2 regions of the Streptomyces sp. NPDC028368 genome follow, and region 1 is predicted to be linked to the other one. Evidence: riboswitches for the same ligand, from Rfam matches in the RefSeq annotation. Region 1 holds a riboswitch; the other holds the start of a gene.

Region 1 (7,419 bases):
CGACGAATGGGGCCTGGGCGGCCGCAGCTTCGGCACCTGGGTGACGTGGTTCCTGCTCGGCGGTGACCTCTACACCGCGTACACCTTCGTGGCCGTCCCGGCGGCGATCTACGCGGCCGGCGCATCCGGCTTCTTCGCCGTCCCGTACACGATCCTGGTCTACCCCCTCATCTTCACCTTCCTCCCCCGCCTGTGGTCGGTCTCGCACAAGCACGGCTACGTCACCACCTCCGACTTCGTGCGCGGCCGCTTCGGTTCCAAGGGCCTGTCGCTGGCCGTGGCGCTCACCGGCATCCTCGCCACGATGCCGTACATCGCTCTCCAGCTGGTGGGCATCCAGGCCGTCCTGGACGTGATGGGTGTCGGCGGCGGCGAGAACACCAACTGGTTCGTCAAGGACCTGCCGCTGCTGATCGCGTTCGCGGTGCTGGCCGCCTACACCTACTCCTCGGGCCTGCGGGCGCCCGCCCTGATCGCCTTCGTCAAGGACGGCCTGATTTACCTGGTCATCGCCGTCGCGATCATCTACATCCCGATCAAGCTGGGCGGCTTCGACCACATCTTCGACGCGGCGGGCAAGGCGTTCGCCCAGCCCGGCGCCGTCCCCGGCAAGCCCCGCGGCGAGCTGACGAGCGGCCCGCACGCGCAGTGGGCCTACGCCACCTTGGCGCTGGGCTCCGCGCTGGCGCTCTTCATGTACCCGCACTCCATCACGGCCACGCTGTCCTCGCGCAGCCGCAACGTGATCCGCCGCAACACCACCATCCTGCCGCTGTACTCCCTGATGCTGGGCTTCCTGGCGCTGCTCGGCTTCATGGCGATCAAGGCCGGTACGGACATCCAGGGCAACCCGCAGCTGGCGATTCCGCAGCTGTTCGAGGACATGTTCCCCAGCTGGTTCTCCGGCGTCGCCTTCGCCGCGATCGGCATCGGCGCTCTCGTACCGGCGGCCATCATGTCGATCGCCGCCGCCAACCTCTTCACCCGCAACGTCTACAAGGACTTCCTCAAGCCGGACGCGACCGCGGAGCAGGAGCACAAGGTCGCCAAGCTGGTCTCGCTGCTGGTGAAGGTGGGTGCGCTCGTCTTCGTCCTCACCATGGACAAGACCGTCGCCATCAACTTCCAGCTGCTGGGCGGCATCTGGATCCTGCAGACCATGCCGTCCCTGGTCGGCGGCCTGTTCACCCGCTGGTTCCACCGCTGGGCGCTGCTGGCGGGCTGGGCGGTCGGCATGCTCTACGGCACCCTCGCGGCATACGGCGTGGCCAGCCCCACCCAGGCCCACTTCGGCGGCTCCAGCAAGGAGATCCCCGGCATCGGTGAGATCGGCTACATCGGTCTGACCGCGTTTGTGCTGAATGTGGTGGTGACGGTCGTGCTGACCTTCGTCCTGAAGGCCGTCAAGGCGCCGGAGGGCGTCGACGAGACCAGCCCCGCCGACTACACCGCGGACGCCGGCGACAAGGGCGTCACGGCGGAGCTGCCGAAGACTGCGGAGGGGGCGCCGGCGGGGCACTGAGCCGGCGGCTTGCTCACGCCGAAGGGCCGCCGCGTTCCCCGGGGAACGCGGCGGCCCTTCGGCGTTTCATGGGCCTCTGCCCGCGGGGTCAGTTCACCCAGTCTTTGAGCGCCTCGGTCTCGAGCGTGATGCCCACGGGATCCGGCAGGTGGAGCGTCTTGCCGTACGGCGCCGTATGAACGTTCTCGTAGCCGGCGCCGTCAGGCTCGCTGTAGACCACCGCCTGGCACTTTTGACGGTCGATCAGCAGGTAGAGCGGAATGCCGGTCTCCGCGTATGCGCGTGCCTTCTCCACACGGTCGCGCCGGTCAGTGTCGGAGTCGTGCGAGGTGACCTCGACGACCATCAGCACGGGGCTGGGATCCGCCCACTCGCCCTGCCCCACGAAGGCCTCACTGGGCGCGAGCGAGCCGTCAGGGCGGGCACGGCCGCCTCGGTAGGGCTGCACCTTCAAGCCCTGGGTGGCATCGAGCCAGAGCTCCGGCCGGTGCTGCATGCAGATACGCGTCAGCCACTGGATGATCCGCCCGTGATCCCCGTCCGGCATGAGCTTGCTCCTGACCTGCCCGTCGATGAGTTCCAGCCGTGCACCTTCTTCCAGGCGGGCGAATATCCGGGCGACCTCTTCGAAGTGCCCGGTGTCCATGACGTGCGGCCGGTCAGCGAGCGCGGTCATGAGGTCTTCTCCTTCTTCTGTCGGCCGGAGCTGGGAACGTAAAAACGACGATAGCCGAGGCCACCGACAGGCACCGCTCGGTCACCTCAGAGAGAGCTGCCACGGTCGCCTGATTGTCAGACCCACCCCCCACACTGAACCCCATGGACATCACGATCAGGCCCGCCCAGCAAGCCGAGTTCGGCCTCGTCGGTGACCTTCTGGTGGAGGTCTATCTGGCCGACGGGCTACTGACCTTCGGGGAGAACGACACGTACGCCGCCGAGCTGCGGAAGGTCGCTCATCGGGCGGAGCACGCCGAGGTGCTGGTGGCGGTGGACACGGCGAGTGGGGCGGTGCTGGGGGCGGTGACTTTTGCCGCGTACGGGAGCCCGTATGCGGAGCTGGCGGGCCCCGGGGAGGGGGAGTTCCGGATGCTGGCGGTGCGGGCCGAGGGACGCGGGCGGGGCATCGGTGAGGCGCTGGTGACGGCGTGTGTGGAGCGGGCCCGCGGGCTGGGGCTGCGGGCGGTGGTGCTCTCCTGTCTGCCGCACCTGCTGCCCGCCCACCGGCTCTACCGCCGCCTGGGATTCGCGCGCGCCCAGGAGCGGGACTGGGATCCGATACCGGATTTCACGCTCTGGGCGTTCACCCGGGAGCCGGCCTGAGCGGCATTTCCGGGCCCTGCAGCGGCCGATGGCCGTTCGCACACCTGTAGGAGTGGTATGAGGTAGCGACACAAGATGTGGGGGTGCATGCGGAGAGCAGCACAAGATGTATGCTCGTGCTCGCTGTCGCCGCAGGGGAATCCGGTGCGAATCCGGGACTGTCCCGCAACGGTGTACGAGCGCGCCCAGGTAGCCGTACGGCCAGCTCACGCGCCCAGGAAGTCCGAGGACCTGCCGACAGCACGCCCGCGCCGCCATCGGTGCGGACGTCGATACGTCCGGGCCCCGAGGGTTGGGCAGGTGGACGCCGCGCGGTGTGCCCGCGCACCCCTGAGCGTCACGGGGTGCGGCATGCCCGCGTGCGCCCGTCGCGCCGCGCCCTCCCGGCCCCCGCCGAGTGAGGGAGAGCATCACGTGACCATCGCGCCAACGGAGCCCGCGTCAGACGCCGAGGTCGTGCAGCCCGCGGTGGCCACACCTGACACCTCCGCCGACGGCACTCCGGGTACCGGCGGGCCGGGCGCCGCCCTGCTGCGCACTCTGACCGAGCTGACCGCGGACCTGACCGCGACCGACCCCGGCAAGGTGGCCGCCGCCGCGCTGCGCGGCCGTCACCCGGGCTCGGACGAGGCCGAGTTGCGCTCGCTGGCCATCGAGGCCGCGGCCGGCCTGATCGGCGACGAGCCGCAGTACTCCAAGCTTGCCGCGCGTCTGCTCACCCTCGCCATCGCGGAGGAGGCCGCCGGCCAGGGCGCCACCGGCTTCGCCGCCTCGGTCGCGACCGGTCACCGCGAGGGCCTGATCGCCGACGGGACCGCGGAGTTCGTACGGACCCACGCGGAGGCGCTGGACGCACTGGTGGCGAAGTCCCTGGCGGACGGCGCCGACGACCGGTTCGGGTACTTCGGGCTGCGCACCCTGCACTCCCGTTACCTCCTGCGGCACCCCACGACCCGTCAGGTCATCGAGACCCCGCAGCACTTCCTGCTCCGGGTCGCCTGCGGCCTCGCCGAGGACCACTCCGCGCGGGCGCTGGCCGATGTCGCAGAGCTGTACCGGCTGACCAGCACGCTCTCCTACCTGCCCTCCTCCCCCACCCTCTTCAACTCCGGCACCCGCCACCCGCAGATGTCCTCCTGCTATCTGCTGGACTCCCCGCTGGACGAGCTGGATTCGATCTACGACCGCTACCACCAGGTGGCGCGGCTGTCCAAGCACGCGGGCGGCATCGGCCTCTCCTACTCCCGCATCCGCGCCCGCGGTTCGCTGATCCGCGGCACCAACGGCCACTCCAACGGCATCGTGCCGTTCCTGCGCACGCTGGACGCCTCGGTCGCGGCGGTCAACCAGGGCGGCCGGCGCAAGGGCGCCGCCTGTGTCTACCTGGAGACCTGGCACGCCGACATCGAGGAGTTCCTGGAGCTGCGCGACAACACCGGCGAGGAGGCCCGCCGTACGCACAACCTGAACATCGCGCACTGGATCCCGGACGAGTTCATGCGCCGGGTGGAGGCGGACGCCGACTGGTCGCTGTTCTCGCCGTCGGATGTGCCGGAGCTGGTGGACCTGTGGGGCGCGGAGTTCGACGCCGCGTACCGCAAGGCCGAGGCCGACGGCCGGGCGCTCAAGCAGATCCCGGCCCGGGTCCTGTACTCGCGGATGATGCGCACCCTGGCGCAGACCGGCAACGGCTGGATGACCTTCAAGGACGCCGCCAACCGCACCGCCAACCAGACCGCCGAGCCCGGCAAGGTCGTGCACTCCTCCAACCTGTGCACGGAGATCCTGGAGGTGACGGACGACGGGGAGACCGCGGTCTGCAACCTGGGATCCGTGAACCTCGCCGCCCATCTCGGTGAGAACGGCGAGATGGACTGGGAGCGGCTGGACGCCACGGTCCGTACGGCCGTCACCTTCCTCGACCGCGTCGTGGACATCAACTTCTACCCGACCGAGCAGGCCGGGGCCTCCAACTCCCGCTGGCGCCCGGTGGGTCTGGGCCTGATGGGCCTGCAGGACGTCTTCTTCCGGCTGCGGCTGCCCTTCGACTCGGCCGAGGCGCAGGATCTGTCGACCCGGATCTCCGAGCGGATCATGCTCGCCGCGTACGAAGCGTCCGCCGATCTCGCCGAGCGGCACGGCCCGCACGCGGCCTGGTCCGCGACCCGCACCGCCCGCGGCGTGCTGCACCCGGACCACTACCCGAACGCCGAGCCCCGCTGGGCGGACCGCTGGGCGGCCCTGCGCAGCCGTATCGCCGCGACCGGAATGCGTAACTCGCTTCTGCTCGCGATCGCGCCGACCGCGACCATCGCCTCCATCGCGGGCGTGTACGAGTGCATCGAGCCGCAGGTCTCCAACCTCTTCAAGCGCGAGACGCTGTCCGGCGAGTTCCTGCAGGTCAACGCCTATCTGATCGAGGAGCTCAAGGCTCTGGGGCTGTGGGACGCGCGGACCCGTGACGCGCTGCGCGAGGCGAACGGCTCGGTGCAGGACGTCGGCTGGATCCCCGAGGAGATCCGGGCGCTGTACCGCACCGCCTGGGAGATCCCGCAGCGCGCGCTGATCGACATGGCCGCGGCCCGTACGCCGTACCTCGACCAGAGCCAGTCGCTGAACCTCTTCATGGCGTCGCCCACCATCGGCAAGCTCAGCTCGATGTACGCCTACGCCTGGAAGCGCGGCATCAAGACCACGTACTACCTGCGCTCCCGTCCGGCGACCCGGATCGCCCAGTCCGCGCGCGCCGCGTCCATTCCCGCCCAGCTGCCGGTGGCCGACCCCGAGGCGGTCGCCTGCTCCCTGGAAAACCCCGAGTCCTGCGAGGCCTGCCAATAATGACCACCGCACCCGAGACGAACGCGGCCGCCGCGCACACGGCCACCACCGGCACCAAGAACCTCCTGGACCCGGGCTTCGAGCTGACGCTGCGCCCCATGCGGTACCCGGACTTCTACGACCGCTACCGCGACGCGATCAAGAACACCTGGACCGTGGAGGAGGTCGACCTCCACTCCGACGTCGCCGACCTCGCCAAGCTCTCGGCCGGCGAGCAGCACATGATCGGCCGGCTGGTGGCCTTCTTCGCGACCGGCGACTCCATCGTCGCGAACAACCTCGTGCTGACGCTGTACAAGCACATCAACTCCCCCGAGGCCCGGCTGTACTTGAGCCGGCAGCTCTTCGAGGAGGCCGTGCACGTCCAGTTCTACCTGACGCTGCTGGACACCTATCTCCCCGACCCGGACGACCGCGCCGCCGCCTTCGCCGCCGTGGAGAACATCCCGTCCATCCGGGAGAAGGCGGGATTCTGCTTCAAGTGGATGGACTCGGTCGAGAGCATCGACCGCCTGGAGTCCAGGGCCGACCGCCGCCGCTTCCTGCTCAATCTGATCTGCTTCGCGGCCTGCATCGAGGGGCTGTTCTTCTACGGCGCGTTCGCCTATGTCTACTGGTTCCGCTCGCGCGGCCTGCTGCACGGCCTGGCGACCGGCACCAACTGGGTGTTCCGCGACGAGACCATGCACATGAACTTCGCGTTCGAGGTCGTGGACACGGTCCGCTCCGAGGAGCCCGATCTCTTCGACGACGAGCTGGAGCAGCAGGTCGTGGACATGCTGAAGGAGGCCGTCGAGGCGGAGCTGCAGTTCGGCCGCGATCTGTGCGGTGAGGGCCTGCCGGGCATGAACACCGCGTCGATGCGCGAGTACCTCCAGTGCGTCGCCGACCAGCGGCTGCAGCGGCTGGGCTTCGCACCCGTATACGGCTCGGAGAATCCGTTCTCCTTCATGGAGCTGCAGAACGTCCAGGAGCTGACCAACTTCTTCGAGCGCCGGGCCTCGGCCTATCAGGTGGCCGTGGAAGGCTCGGTCTCCTTCGACGACGAGTTCTAGCCACCACCGGCCGCCCGCCAAATATGAGCATTCGGTTAGCGGGCGGCCGGAACGGCAACCGGGGCCCGATGCCGCCCCATCTAAGTGGGCATGAGGGGTACGAAGAAGGAGCGTCGCCCGGTGCGTCGCAGGGTCATCGACTATCCGCGCCAGGGGCGGCGGGGGCTGCGCCGCTGGCTGCCGTCATGGCGGCTGGTGCTCAGCACCTTCGGGATCGTCGTCGGAAGCATCGTGGGGCTGTTCCTTCTCGTCTACCTCACTGTCGACATCCCGAACGAGAATGAGCTGGCCGGCCAGGAAGCCTCCATCTATTACTGGGCGGACGGCAGCCAGATGGTCAGCGTGGGCGCCGTCAACCGGCAGAACGTCACCCTCGACAAGGTGCCCGATTCCGTCGAGAACGCGGTGATCGCGGCGGAGAACGCGACCTTCTACAGCGATTCCGGTGTCTCCCTCCAGGGCATTGCCCGCGCCATGGTGAACATGCTCTCCGGCGAGGAGGCACAGGGCGGTTCCACCATCACCCAGCAGTATGTGAAGAACACCTATCTCTCGCAGGACCAGACGGTCACCCGTAAGGCGAAAGAATTCATCATCTCGCTGAAGGTGAACAACCAGAAATCCAAGCGGGAAATTCTGCGCGGCTATCTCAACACCAGCTGGTTCGGCCGGAGTTCGAAC
Region 2 (7,419 bases), on a different contig from region 1:
GCCAACGCCCGCACCGTGGCAGCGACCCGCGACCGCGCCGACCTCATCGTCACCTTCACCCCCGAAGAAGCCCCCGCCCCCCGGCTCTCCTAGGCGTCGGTCAGCAGACCCACAACGGACGGCGCGCCCCACCCCAACGACACCGCCACCCCCGCCCCCCTCCCGCCCTCGGTCCGCCTGGCACTTCACCAACCTGTCTGGCGCTTCACCAACAGCCTTCCGCGGCAGGCCCCTTCCCAAACGACACCTTCGATGCCATCATGACATCATGAGTGTCGTTAAGCCGGATGACGGCGACGAACCGGCCCCGGCCGAAAAGCTTCTGTACGACGTCATACGGCGCCTGTGGCCCCTGCACCGCACGATCGTGCGCGCGGTGGAGCGCGAGCTGGAAGGCACCGGCATGACCGCAGGCGAGCACGCACTGCTCGATGCGCTGCGCAGCGAAGGCCCCCGGACCGTGCCGCAGTTGGCCCGCACCATGGAGCTCGACCGGCAGCCGGTGCAGCGCTGGGTGAACCACGCGGCGGAGCTGGGCCTGGTGGTGACGGCCCCCAATCCCGCACACCGCCGCTCGTCCCTGATCCAGCTCACCGCCGAGGGCGGCGAGGTGATACGCGGGATCCAGGAGTCCGAGGCCACCGAGCTGCGCCGCGGGCTGGCCGACCTGTCCGCACAGGACATCTCGACGGCCCTTCGTGTACTCGACCGACTCGGCGAGGAATTCCGGCACCTGGCGAACGGCTCAGGCGTTACCCGAGAGGATCCCGACAACCAGGACAACCAGCCGGAATAGCCCCAGCCGCCGACACCCCCACACCGTTCACGCATCCGCCCCCTCCCCTCTCCCCCCCTCCCCTCTCCCCTCCTCCCTCTCCCCTCCTCCCACTCCCCTCCTCCCCCACCCTCCGCCCCGCCACCGCTCACCAAGGGAACGCACAGAGAATGACCCACCCGTTCAGCGCCTGGACCGAGCTCGACAACGGCACCGTGCCGGTCAGGGACGGTGAGCTGTTCTACGAAACGGCCGGCGAGGGTCCGGCGGTGGTGCTGCTGCACGGCGGCATGCTCGACCAGCGCATGTGGGACGAGCAGTTCTCCTGGCTGGTGGGCTCCGGCCACCGCGTGATCCGGTACGACTCCCGCGGTCACGGCCTGTCCTCCACGGTGGCCGGGGACTGGGCCAACCACGACGATCTGTGCGCCCTCCTCGATGCCCTCGACGTCCCAAGCGCCGTCCTCGTCGGCCTCTCACACGGCTCCCGGGTCGCCCTCGACACCGCCCTCGCCCACCCGCAGCGGGTCAGCGCCCTGGCGCTCGCCTCACCCGGGGTCAGCGGCCGCGCCTTCACCGACCCGTTCCTCCTGGAGCACATCAGGGCACAGGTGGCGGCGATCGGCGCACCGGACGGCATGGAGCAATATGTCGAGCACTTCCTGCGGATGTGGGTGGACGGCCCGCACCGCGGTCCGTCCGACGTCCACCCCGGGCTGCGCGAGCGGATGCGCGCCGCGGCCGCGGCAACGGTCGAGGTGCACGCCGACGGCATGGGCGCCGGGATGCCCATCGAGGTCGGCGCCGCCGGCCGGCTGTCCGACATACGCGTGCCGACGGTGGTGTTCGACGGCGACCTCGACAGTACGGACATCGCCGCCAACGCCCATGCGATCACCCTCGCCGTCCCGGGCGCCCGCAGGGTCCGAATACCGGGCGCGGCTCATATGGTCAATCTGGAGAACGCCCCGCTCTACGACCACGAACTGCGCGTCTTCCTGTCCTCGCTGTCCTCCCCGCCCTCCGTGGCCCACTGATGGCGCCGAGCCCTCCGAGGCCGTCGATACCGCTGCGGGACGGCGGTTAGAGTGGTCATGCCGTGGTGTTCGGGAAGACCGGTGACGGACCTTGTGGTCCCAGGCCGGAGCGGCCCTCGCCACTGTGATCGGGGAGTTTCCGGCCCTTTCCGTATGCGCCTGCGCGCGTACGGCGCCACTGACCGCAGCCCGCGGCCGGGAAGGCGGGCCGGACGCGTCCACCCTCCCCCGAGCTCTTCAGGAGCAGGGAGGTACCCCCAAGCCAGGAGACCGGCCACGGCATCTCACGAACTGATCCACGAGGTGCTGGAGCGTGACCGCCGGATGGCCCTGTCCACCGATACCCCGAACACCCCTGCCTCCGCCACGTTCCGCTGGCGCCGGCAGGACACCATCCGTACCGCGGGCCTGATAGCCGTCATAGCCGGGCTGCATGTCGTCGCCTTCGGCATGCTCTTCCTCCTGGTGGCCCCGCAGCACTACACCGTGGGCAAAGAAACCTTCGGTGTGGGGCTCGGCATCACCGCCTACACCCTCGGCATGCGGCACGCCTTCGACGCCGACCACATCGCAGCCATCGACAACACCACCCGCAAGCTGATGGCCGACGGCAAGCGGCCCGTCTCGGTGGGCTTCTGGTTCGCGCTCGGCCACTCCAGCGTGGTCGTCGTGATGGCGGCCCTGGTGGCGGGCGGCACCCACCTTGCCGGGGCGCTGCTCGACGACCGGTCACGTACCCACCAGGTCCTGGGCACTCTGGGCACCACGGCCTCGGGGGTGTTCCTCTACCTCATCGCCGCCCTCAACCTCATCGCGATGGCCGGGATCTGGCGGGTCTTCCGCGGCATGCGCGCCGGCCGGTTCGACGAGGCCGAGCTGGAGCAGCAGCTCGATTCGCGCGGCTTCATGAACCGCTTCCTGGGCCGGTTCACCCGCTCGATCTCCCGCCCCGGGCAGATGTTTCCGCTCGGCTTCCTCTTCGGGATCGGGTTCGACACCACGACCGAGGTGCTGCTGATGGTGATGGCGGGCAGCGGCGCGGCGGCCGGGCTGCCCTGGTACGCGATTGTGTGTCTGCCGCTGCTGTTCGCCGCCGGCATGAGCCTCTTCGACACCCTCGACGGCACGTTCATGAACTTCGCCTACCAGTGGGCGTTCTCCAACCCGGTGCGCAAGGTCTACTACAACCTCACCATCACCGGCCTGTCCATCGCGGTCGCCTTCTTCATCGGCACCATCGAGCTGGTGACGGTCCTGCACGAAAAACTGGGCCTCAACGACCCGGTGACCAGCTGGATTTCCACCCTCGACCTCGACAACGTCGGCTTCATCATCGTGGGCCTGTTCGTGGTGGTGTGGGCGGCGGCGCTGGCGTACTGGCGCCTGGCCGGGGTCGAAAAGCGCTGGGCGGCGCGGGCGGGGTCGGGCTCCTAGGCGCCGGCTGCCGGCCCGGAACGCGGGGCCGGCTCCCGGGCCCGCCGCTCGCAGGTCCGGCCCCCGGGCCCGGCTCGCGGGTCCGTACGCCCAGCCCGTCCCCCTCCCCCCTCCTACCCCCCCCGCGGCCCGTCAGGTGGCCGAGCCGGCGGCCGCGCCCGTCATCAGGTCGGGCCCCCAGCGCTTCAGCTCGGCCGCGAGATCGAGCGGGCGCAGCCGGTTCGGCTCGTCGGGACCCGGCCAGTCCTCCCGCGGAACCCGCCACATCACCTCGAACTCGTTGCCGTCCGGGTCCTTGGCGTACAGGGACTTGGAGACAAGATGGTCGGTGGCGCCGACCAGTGCGCCGCGGGCCGCGAGCCGGGCCTCGGTGGCGGCGAGTTCGCCGAGCGTGCCGACCTCCCAGGCCAGGTGGTAGAGACCGGCCCGGCCCGCCTCGGGGCCCGGCGCGTCCGCCCCCACCGTGAACAGCCCCAGATCGTGATCGTTGAGCGAGCCGGCAGCGCTGAGGAAGGCGGCGCGCCCGGGTATCTCGATGTCCAGCGTGAGCCCGAGGGCTTCGGTGTAAAAGGCGACGGACCGCGCCACATCGCGGATGTAGAGCACCGCGTGATTGAGACGTCGTACGGACAAGACCCTCTCCCCTCTCCCGCCGCAACGCCCCCAGGGCGCCCCGGCCTTACTGTTGCTGCGTGCTTCCGCCTGGGTTACTTCCGGACCAGCAGCACGCCGCCGGCGACCACCGCGGCGAGCACCAAGGCGACCACGCCGTAGACGAGCCGGTGCGCGCGCAGCGCCGGCACCAGGCGGTCGGCGGCGTAACGCCCGGGGCCGGTCAGCGCCAGCGCGCCCGCGCCCGCGGTCAGCAGCAGCTCGTACTCCACGCCCTTGGGCGCGAAGAAACCGCCGCCCCACTTCACGACCAGAGCATTGATCATCGTGCCCACGACCGCCGCACCCGCGAGGGGTGTGAGCAGCCCGAGCACCAGTCCGAGCCCGCCGAGCGTCTCCGTCAGCCCCGCCACCAGGGCCATCGTCTTGCCCGACGGATAGCCGCTCATCGCGAAAAACTGCCCGGTCCCCTCCAGCCCGCCACCACCGAACCAGCCGAACAGCTTCTGGGCCCCATGGGCGGCCATCGTCAGCCCGAGCGCGATGCGCAGGACGAGCAGGCCGGCGTCGTAGCCGTGCGGAGACGGAGCGTGGCGCGTGTCCACTCCGAGTCGGGGGGTCTGGATCGTGCTGAGGGGGGATGTCATGGCGAGCGCTCTTCCCGTGTGGGGCCAGTCAGATTTACTTGAAAGTTCAAGTCAACCCTCACGACGATACACAGCACCCCCACCCCCGAACAACCACGAACAAGCCGAACCACCACCCACCACAACGGCCCCCGAGCCCTCTCACCCCGACCCGGGACCCCCACCGCCTGCACCTCCCCCTCCCTCGCCTGCCCCACCACCCCGCATCACCCCCGGAAGCCGATGACCGAATCTCGCCGCCGGTCACAAACTGCGCGCCCTCCACGGCCTCCACGGGCCGGGCCATGGCGTCGCCCGTAAGGGGACGGCCACAAACATGACAAAGGCCCCCGTACCTTCCTGGTACGGGGGCCTTTTCGCTGATCACACATGGTGGCCACAGACGGATGTGAACCGCCGAAATCCGCTTTGCAAGAGTGCCGAGTCCCCGAATGCCCCTCTTGACGGCAGATCCGCTTGACGGCAAATCCGCCGACCACGGCCCACAACACTTCCGCCCCCCGCCTGCCCCCCGTCGACGGAGCGGAGGCCGATGACCACGCCGTCAGGATCGCGGCCCACAGCGAAAGCAAACGCGCGGACGTTCCACGCCCGCACGGCGAGACCGTCGCGTCAGTCCAAGGGCGATCGCCTGCGGATCCGGCTAGGGACGCTGAATAATCCGGGCCACACCCGCTCCGTAAATCCCGAGCCCCGCAGCCCACTGGCCGCCCGACCAACCGTCAGATTCCGTTGCCACCAGTTCAAATACGGTTGCGGGACAAGAAAATCATGAACCTGTCGTTCGAGCGGCCGCCACCGTACGACCTGGGGCCCGGATGCGGACCTCGGCATGTGGCTGACGGAGTGGGGCGAGTTCGCGGACCGGATCGTCCACCTCGGGCCGGACGACGGCCGCAACCACGCGCAGCTGTGCTGGGACGTCCTGACGCCCACCGGATTGCTCCCAAACCCCTGCAAGCCGACACGATCGCCGCGGCCTGGCAGTGCGATGACAGGCCGAACCGCTGACCATCCTCTTCGCTTCGGCCCAGCACTCGCCCCGGCGCGGGCACCGCGCGGGAACATCACGGATTTCCGTCCCACTATCCAGGACCGGCTGATCTTTTCAAGATCGATCCAGTACCTTCGCAATCAAACTTCGGCCTTTGTCCAACGTCTGGGCTCCGCGGTCCAGCCCTGTTTACACATGCGAGATTCATGCCCAACATGGCAGGTGCCGACTGGCAGTACGACGTCCCCACCAGCGGTAGCAAGCAGCTGCCGCCTGACTCCGGTTACGCCGATGCGCTGAAGAACCAGGGCTACGGATTCGAGGTGGCCGTAGCGGACCTCATCGACAACTCCCTTGATGCGGACGCCCGTAACGTCGTCGTGCACTTCCTGCGCGACGACGACCGTCTGCTCAGCCTACTGATCGTCGATGACGGCAGAGGCATGAACGATGCTGGCCTGGATGCTGCCATGACAGTCGGCAAGCGTCGCAACTACGGACCCCAGGCGCTCGGCATGTACGGCACTGGGATGAAGGCCGCATCCCTCTCCCATGCCGACGCGCTCACCGTGGTCAGTAAGACCCGAACAAGTCGCGCCGCAGGGCGCCAGTTGACCTCCGCCTCTCTTGCGGATGGCTACCGCTGCGACACGGTCACTCCGGACTACGCCCAAACTCTCGTCGACCGATACGACGGACTTATCGAGTGGCATGGAACAGTCGTGCGCTGGGATCGTGTCCGGGCCTTCGAAACCGTCGAGTGCAGCCAGACCGACCGCTTCCTCTCCGAGGCGATCCAGAAGCTGGAAACCCATCTCGGCCTTTACCTGCACCGCTTCCTGGACAGCGGGGATCTGAACATCGACATCGCAGTGGAAGACGTTCACACCCGCCTGATCCTTGACCAGATAGGTGTGGAAGCACTCGACCCGTTCAACTACAGAGTCCCGGGCAAGGCCGGATATCCCCGAGTCTTCACCGCACCCGTAGAAGGCGTCGGCAACGTAGAACTGACCGCGCATATATGGCCAGCCCGGTCGCCCCGCACCGAGTACAAACTCATCGGTCCGCTCGCCGAGCGCCAGGGTTTCTACTTCTACCGCAATGACCGGCTCGTCCAGGCGGGCGGCTGGAACGGCCAGCGAGGTGCGGCCGAGGGGCATCTCAACCTCGCCCGCATCGCCGTCGATCTCCCCTCCCAGCCCAATCAGGTATTCAGCCTCACTGTGAAGAAGGAAGGCGTCACTGCGACGCAGGCCTTCGCCCGCGGTGTAGAGAAGGCCGTGGACGCCAAGGGCCGCGCCTTCCGTACGTACCTCGAAGACGCTGAGGCCGTTTACCGCGAGGGTGCTTCCCGCGCCGAGGTGAAACGCCCTCCAGTGATCCCTCCCGGCAAGGGCCTCGATCCGAAAGTCAGGCGGGTCATCCGGGAGGAGTTGCCGGAGAAGCCCGGCGAAAACCCGATCGCCATGAACTGGGTCCCTCTCCCCGAGGACCGATTCTTTGAGCTGGACCGTGACAACCGGGTGATCCAGCTCAACAAGAACCACCGCGACACCTTCAACGCGGGCCGGCGCGGCGGCAAAAACGACGCCCCAGTCACCAAGACGCTCCTCTATCTGATGCTGGAGCAGCTGTTCGGCTTCAACCGCTGGGAGAAGAAGCGCAGTGACCAGATCGACTACTGGAACAGCATCCTGATCGCCGCTGTCCACGCCGAGCGCGACCGTTTCACCGACTGATCCACGAAGGAATGTCTTCCGTGACTGACGCACTCCTAGAGATACATACCGCTGTCCTCGGTGGGATGACGCGGGGACCGAAGCACTTCGCCAGGCGAGCCGAGGTCGAGGCAGAGGACTTCCCATACGCCGATCTCACGGAGGACACCTTCCGGGAGCGCCTCGCGAGCGAATCCGA

Evidence for each region. A riboswitch is a leader RNA that binds a small molecule or an ion and turns the genes downstream of it on or off. The one in region 1 is predicted to bind cobalamin.
Region 2: it holds a riboswitch for cobalamin, as region 1 does, so the genes downstream of both, nicT (Nickel transporter NicT) here and ACZ4S3_RS09250 (ribonucleoside-diphosphate reductase subunit alpha) in region 1, are expected to answer to the same signal.

The regions. Positions count from the first base shown of each region.
Region 1 covers NZ_JBVHTY010000003.1:471,310-478,728, reverse strand. The annotation lists gene mctP (monocarboxylate uptake permease MctP) at 1-1,522, shown strand, start outside; gene ACZ4S3_RS09260 (Uma2 family endonuclease) at 1,611-2,198, opposite strand; gene ACZ4S3_RS09255 (GNAT family N-acetyltransferase) at 2,342-2,845, shown strand; cobalamin riboswitch at 2,952-3,098, shown strand; gene ACZ4S3_RS09250 (ribonucleoside-diphosphate reductase subunit alpha) at 3,260-5,683, shown strand; gene ACZ4S3_RS09245 (ribonucleotide-diphosphate reductase subunit beta) at 5,683-6,738, shown strand; gene ACZ4S3_RS09240 (transglycosylase domain-containing protein) at 6,829-7,419, shown strand, end outside.
Region 2 covers NZ_JBVHTY010000002.1:159,646-167,064, reverse strand. The annotation lists gene ACZ4S3_RS04295 (nucleoside/nucleotide kinase family protein) at 1-93, shown strand, start outside; gene ACZ4S3_RS04290 (MarR family winged helix-turn-helix transcriptional regulator) at 269-796, shown strand; gene ACZ4S3_RS04285 (alpha/beta fold hydrolase) at 946-1,812, shown strand; cobalamin riboswitch at 1,859-2,105, shown strand; gene nicT (Nickel transporter NicT) at 2,104-3,246, shown strand; gene ACZ4S3_RS04275 (VOC family protein) at 3,379-3,879, opposite strand; gene ACZ4S3_RS04270 (DoxX family protein) at 3,954-4,505, opposite strand; gene ACZ4S3_RS04265 (ATP-binding protein) at 5,706-7,241, shown strand; gene ACZ4S3_RS04260 (Z1 domain-containing protein) at 7,253-7,419, shown strand, end outside.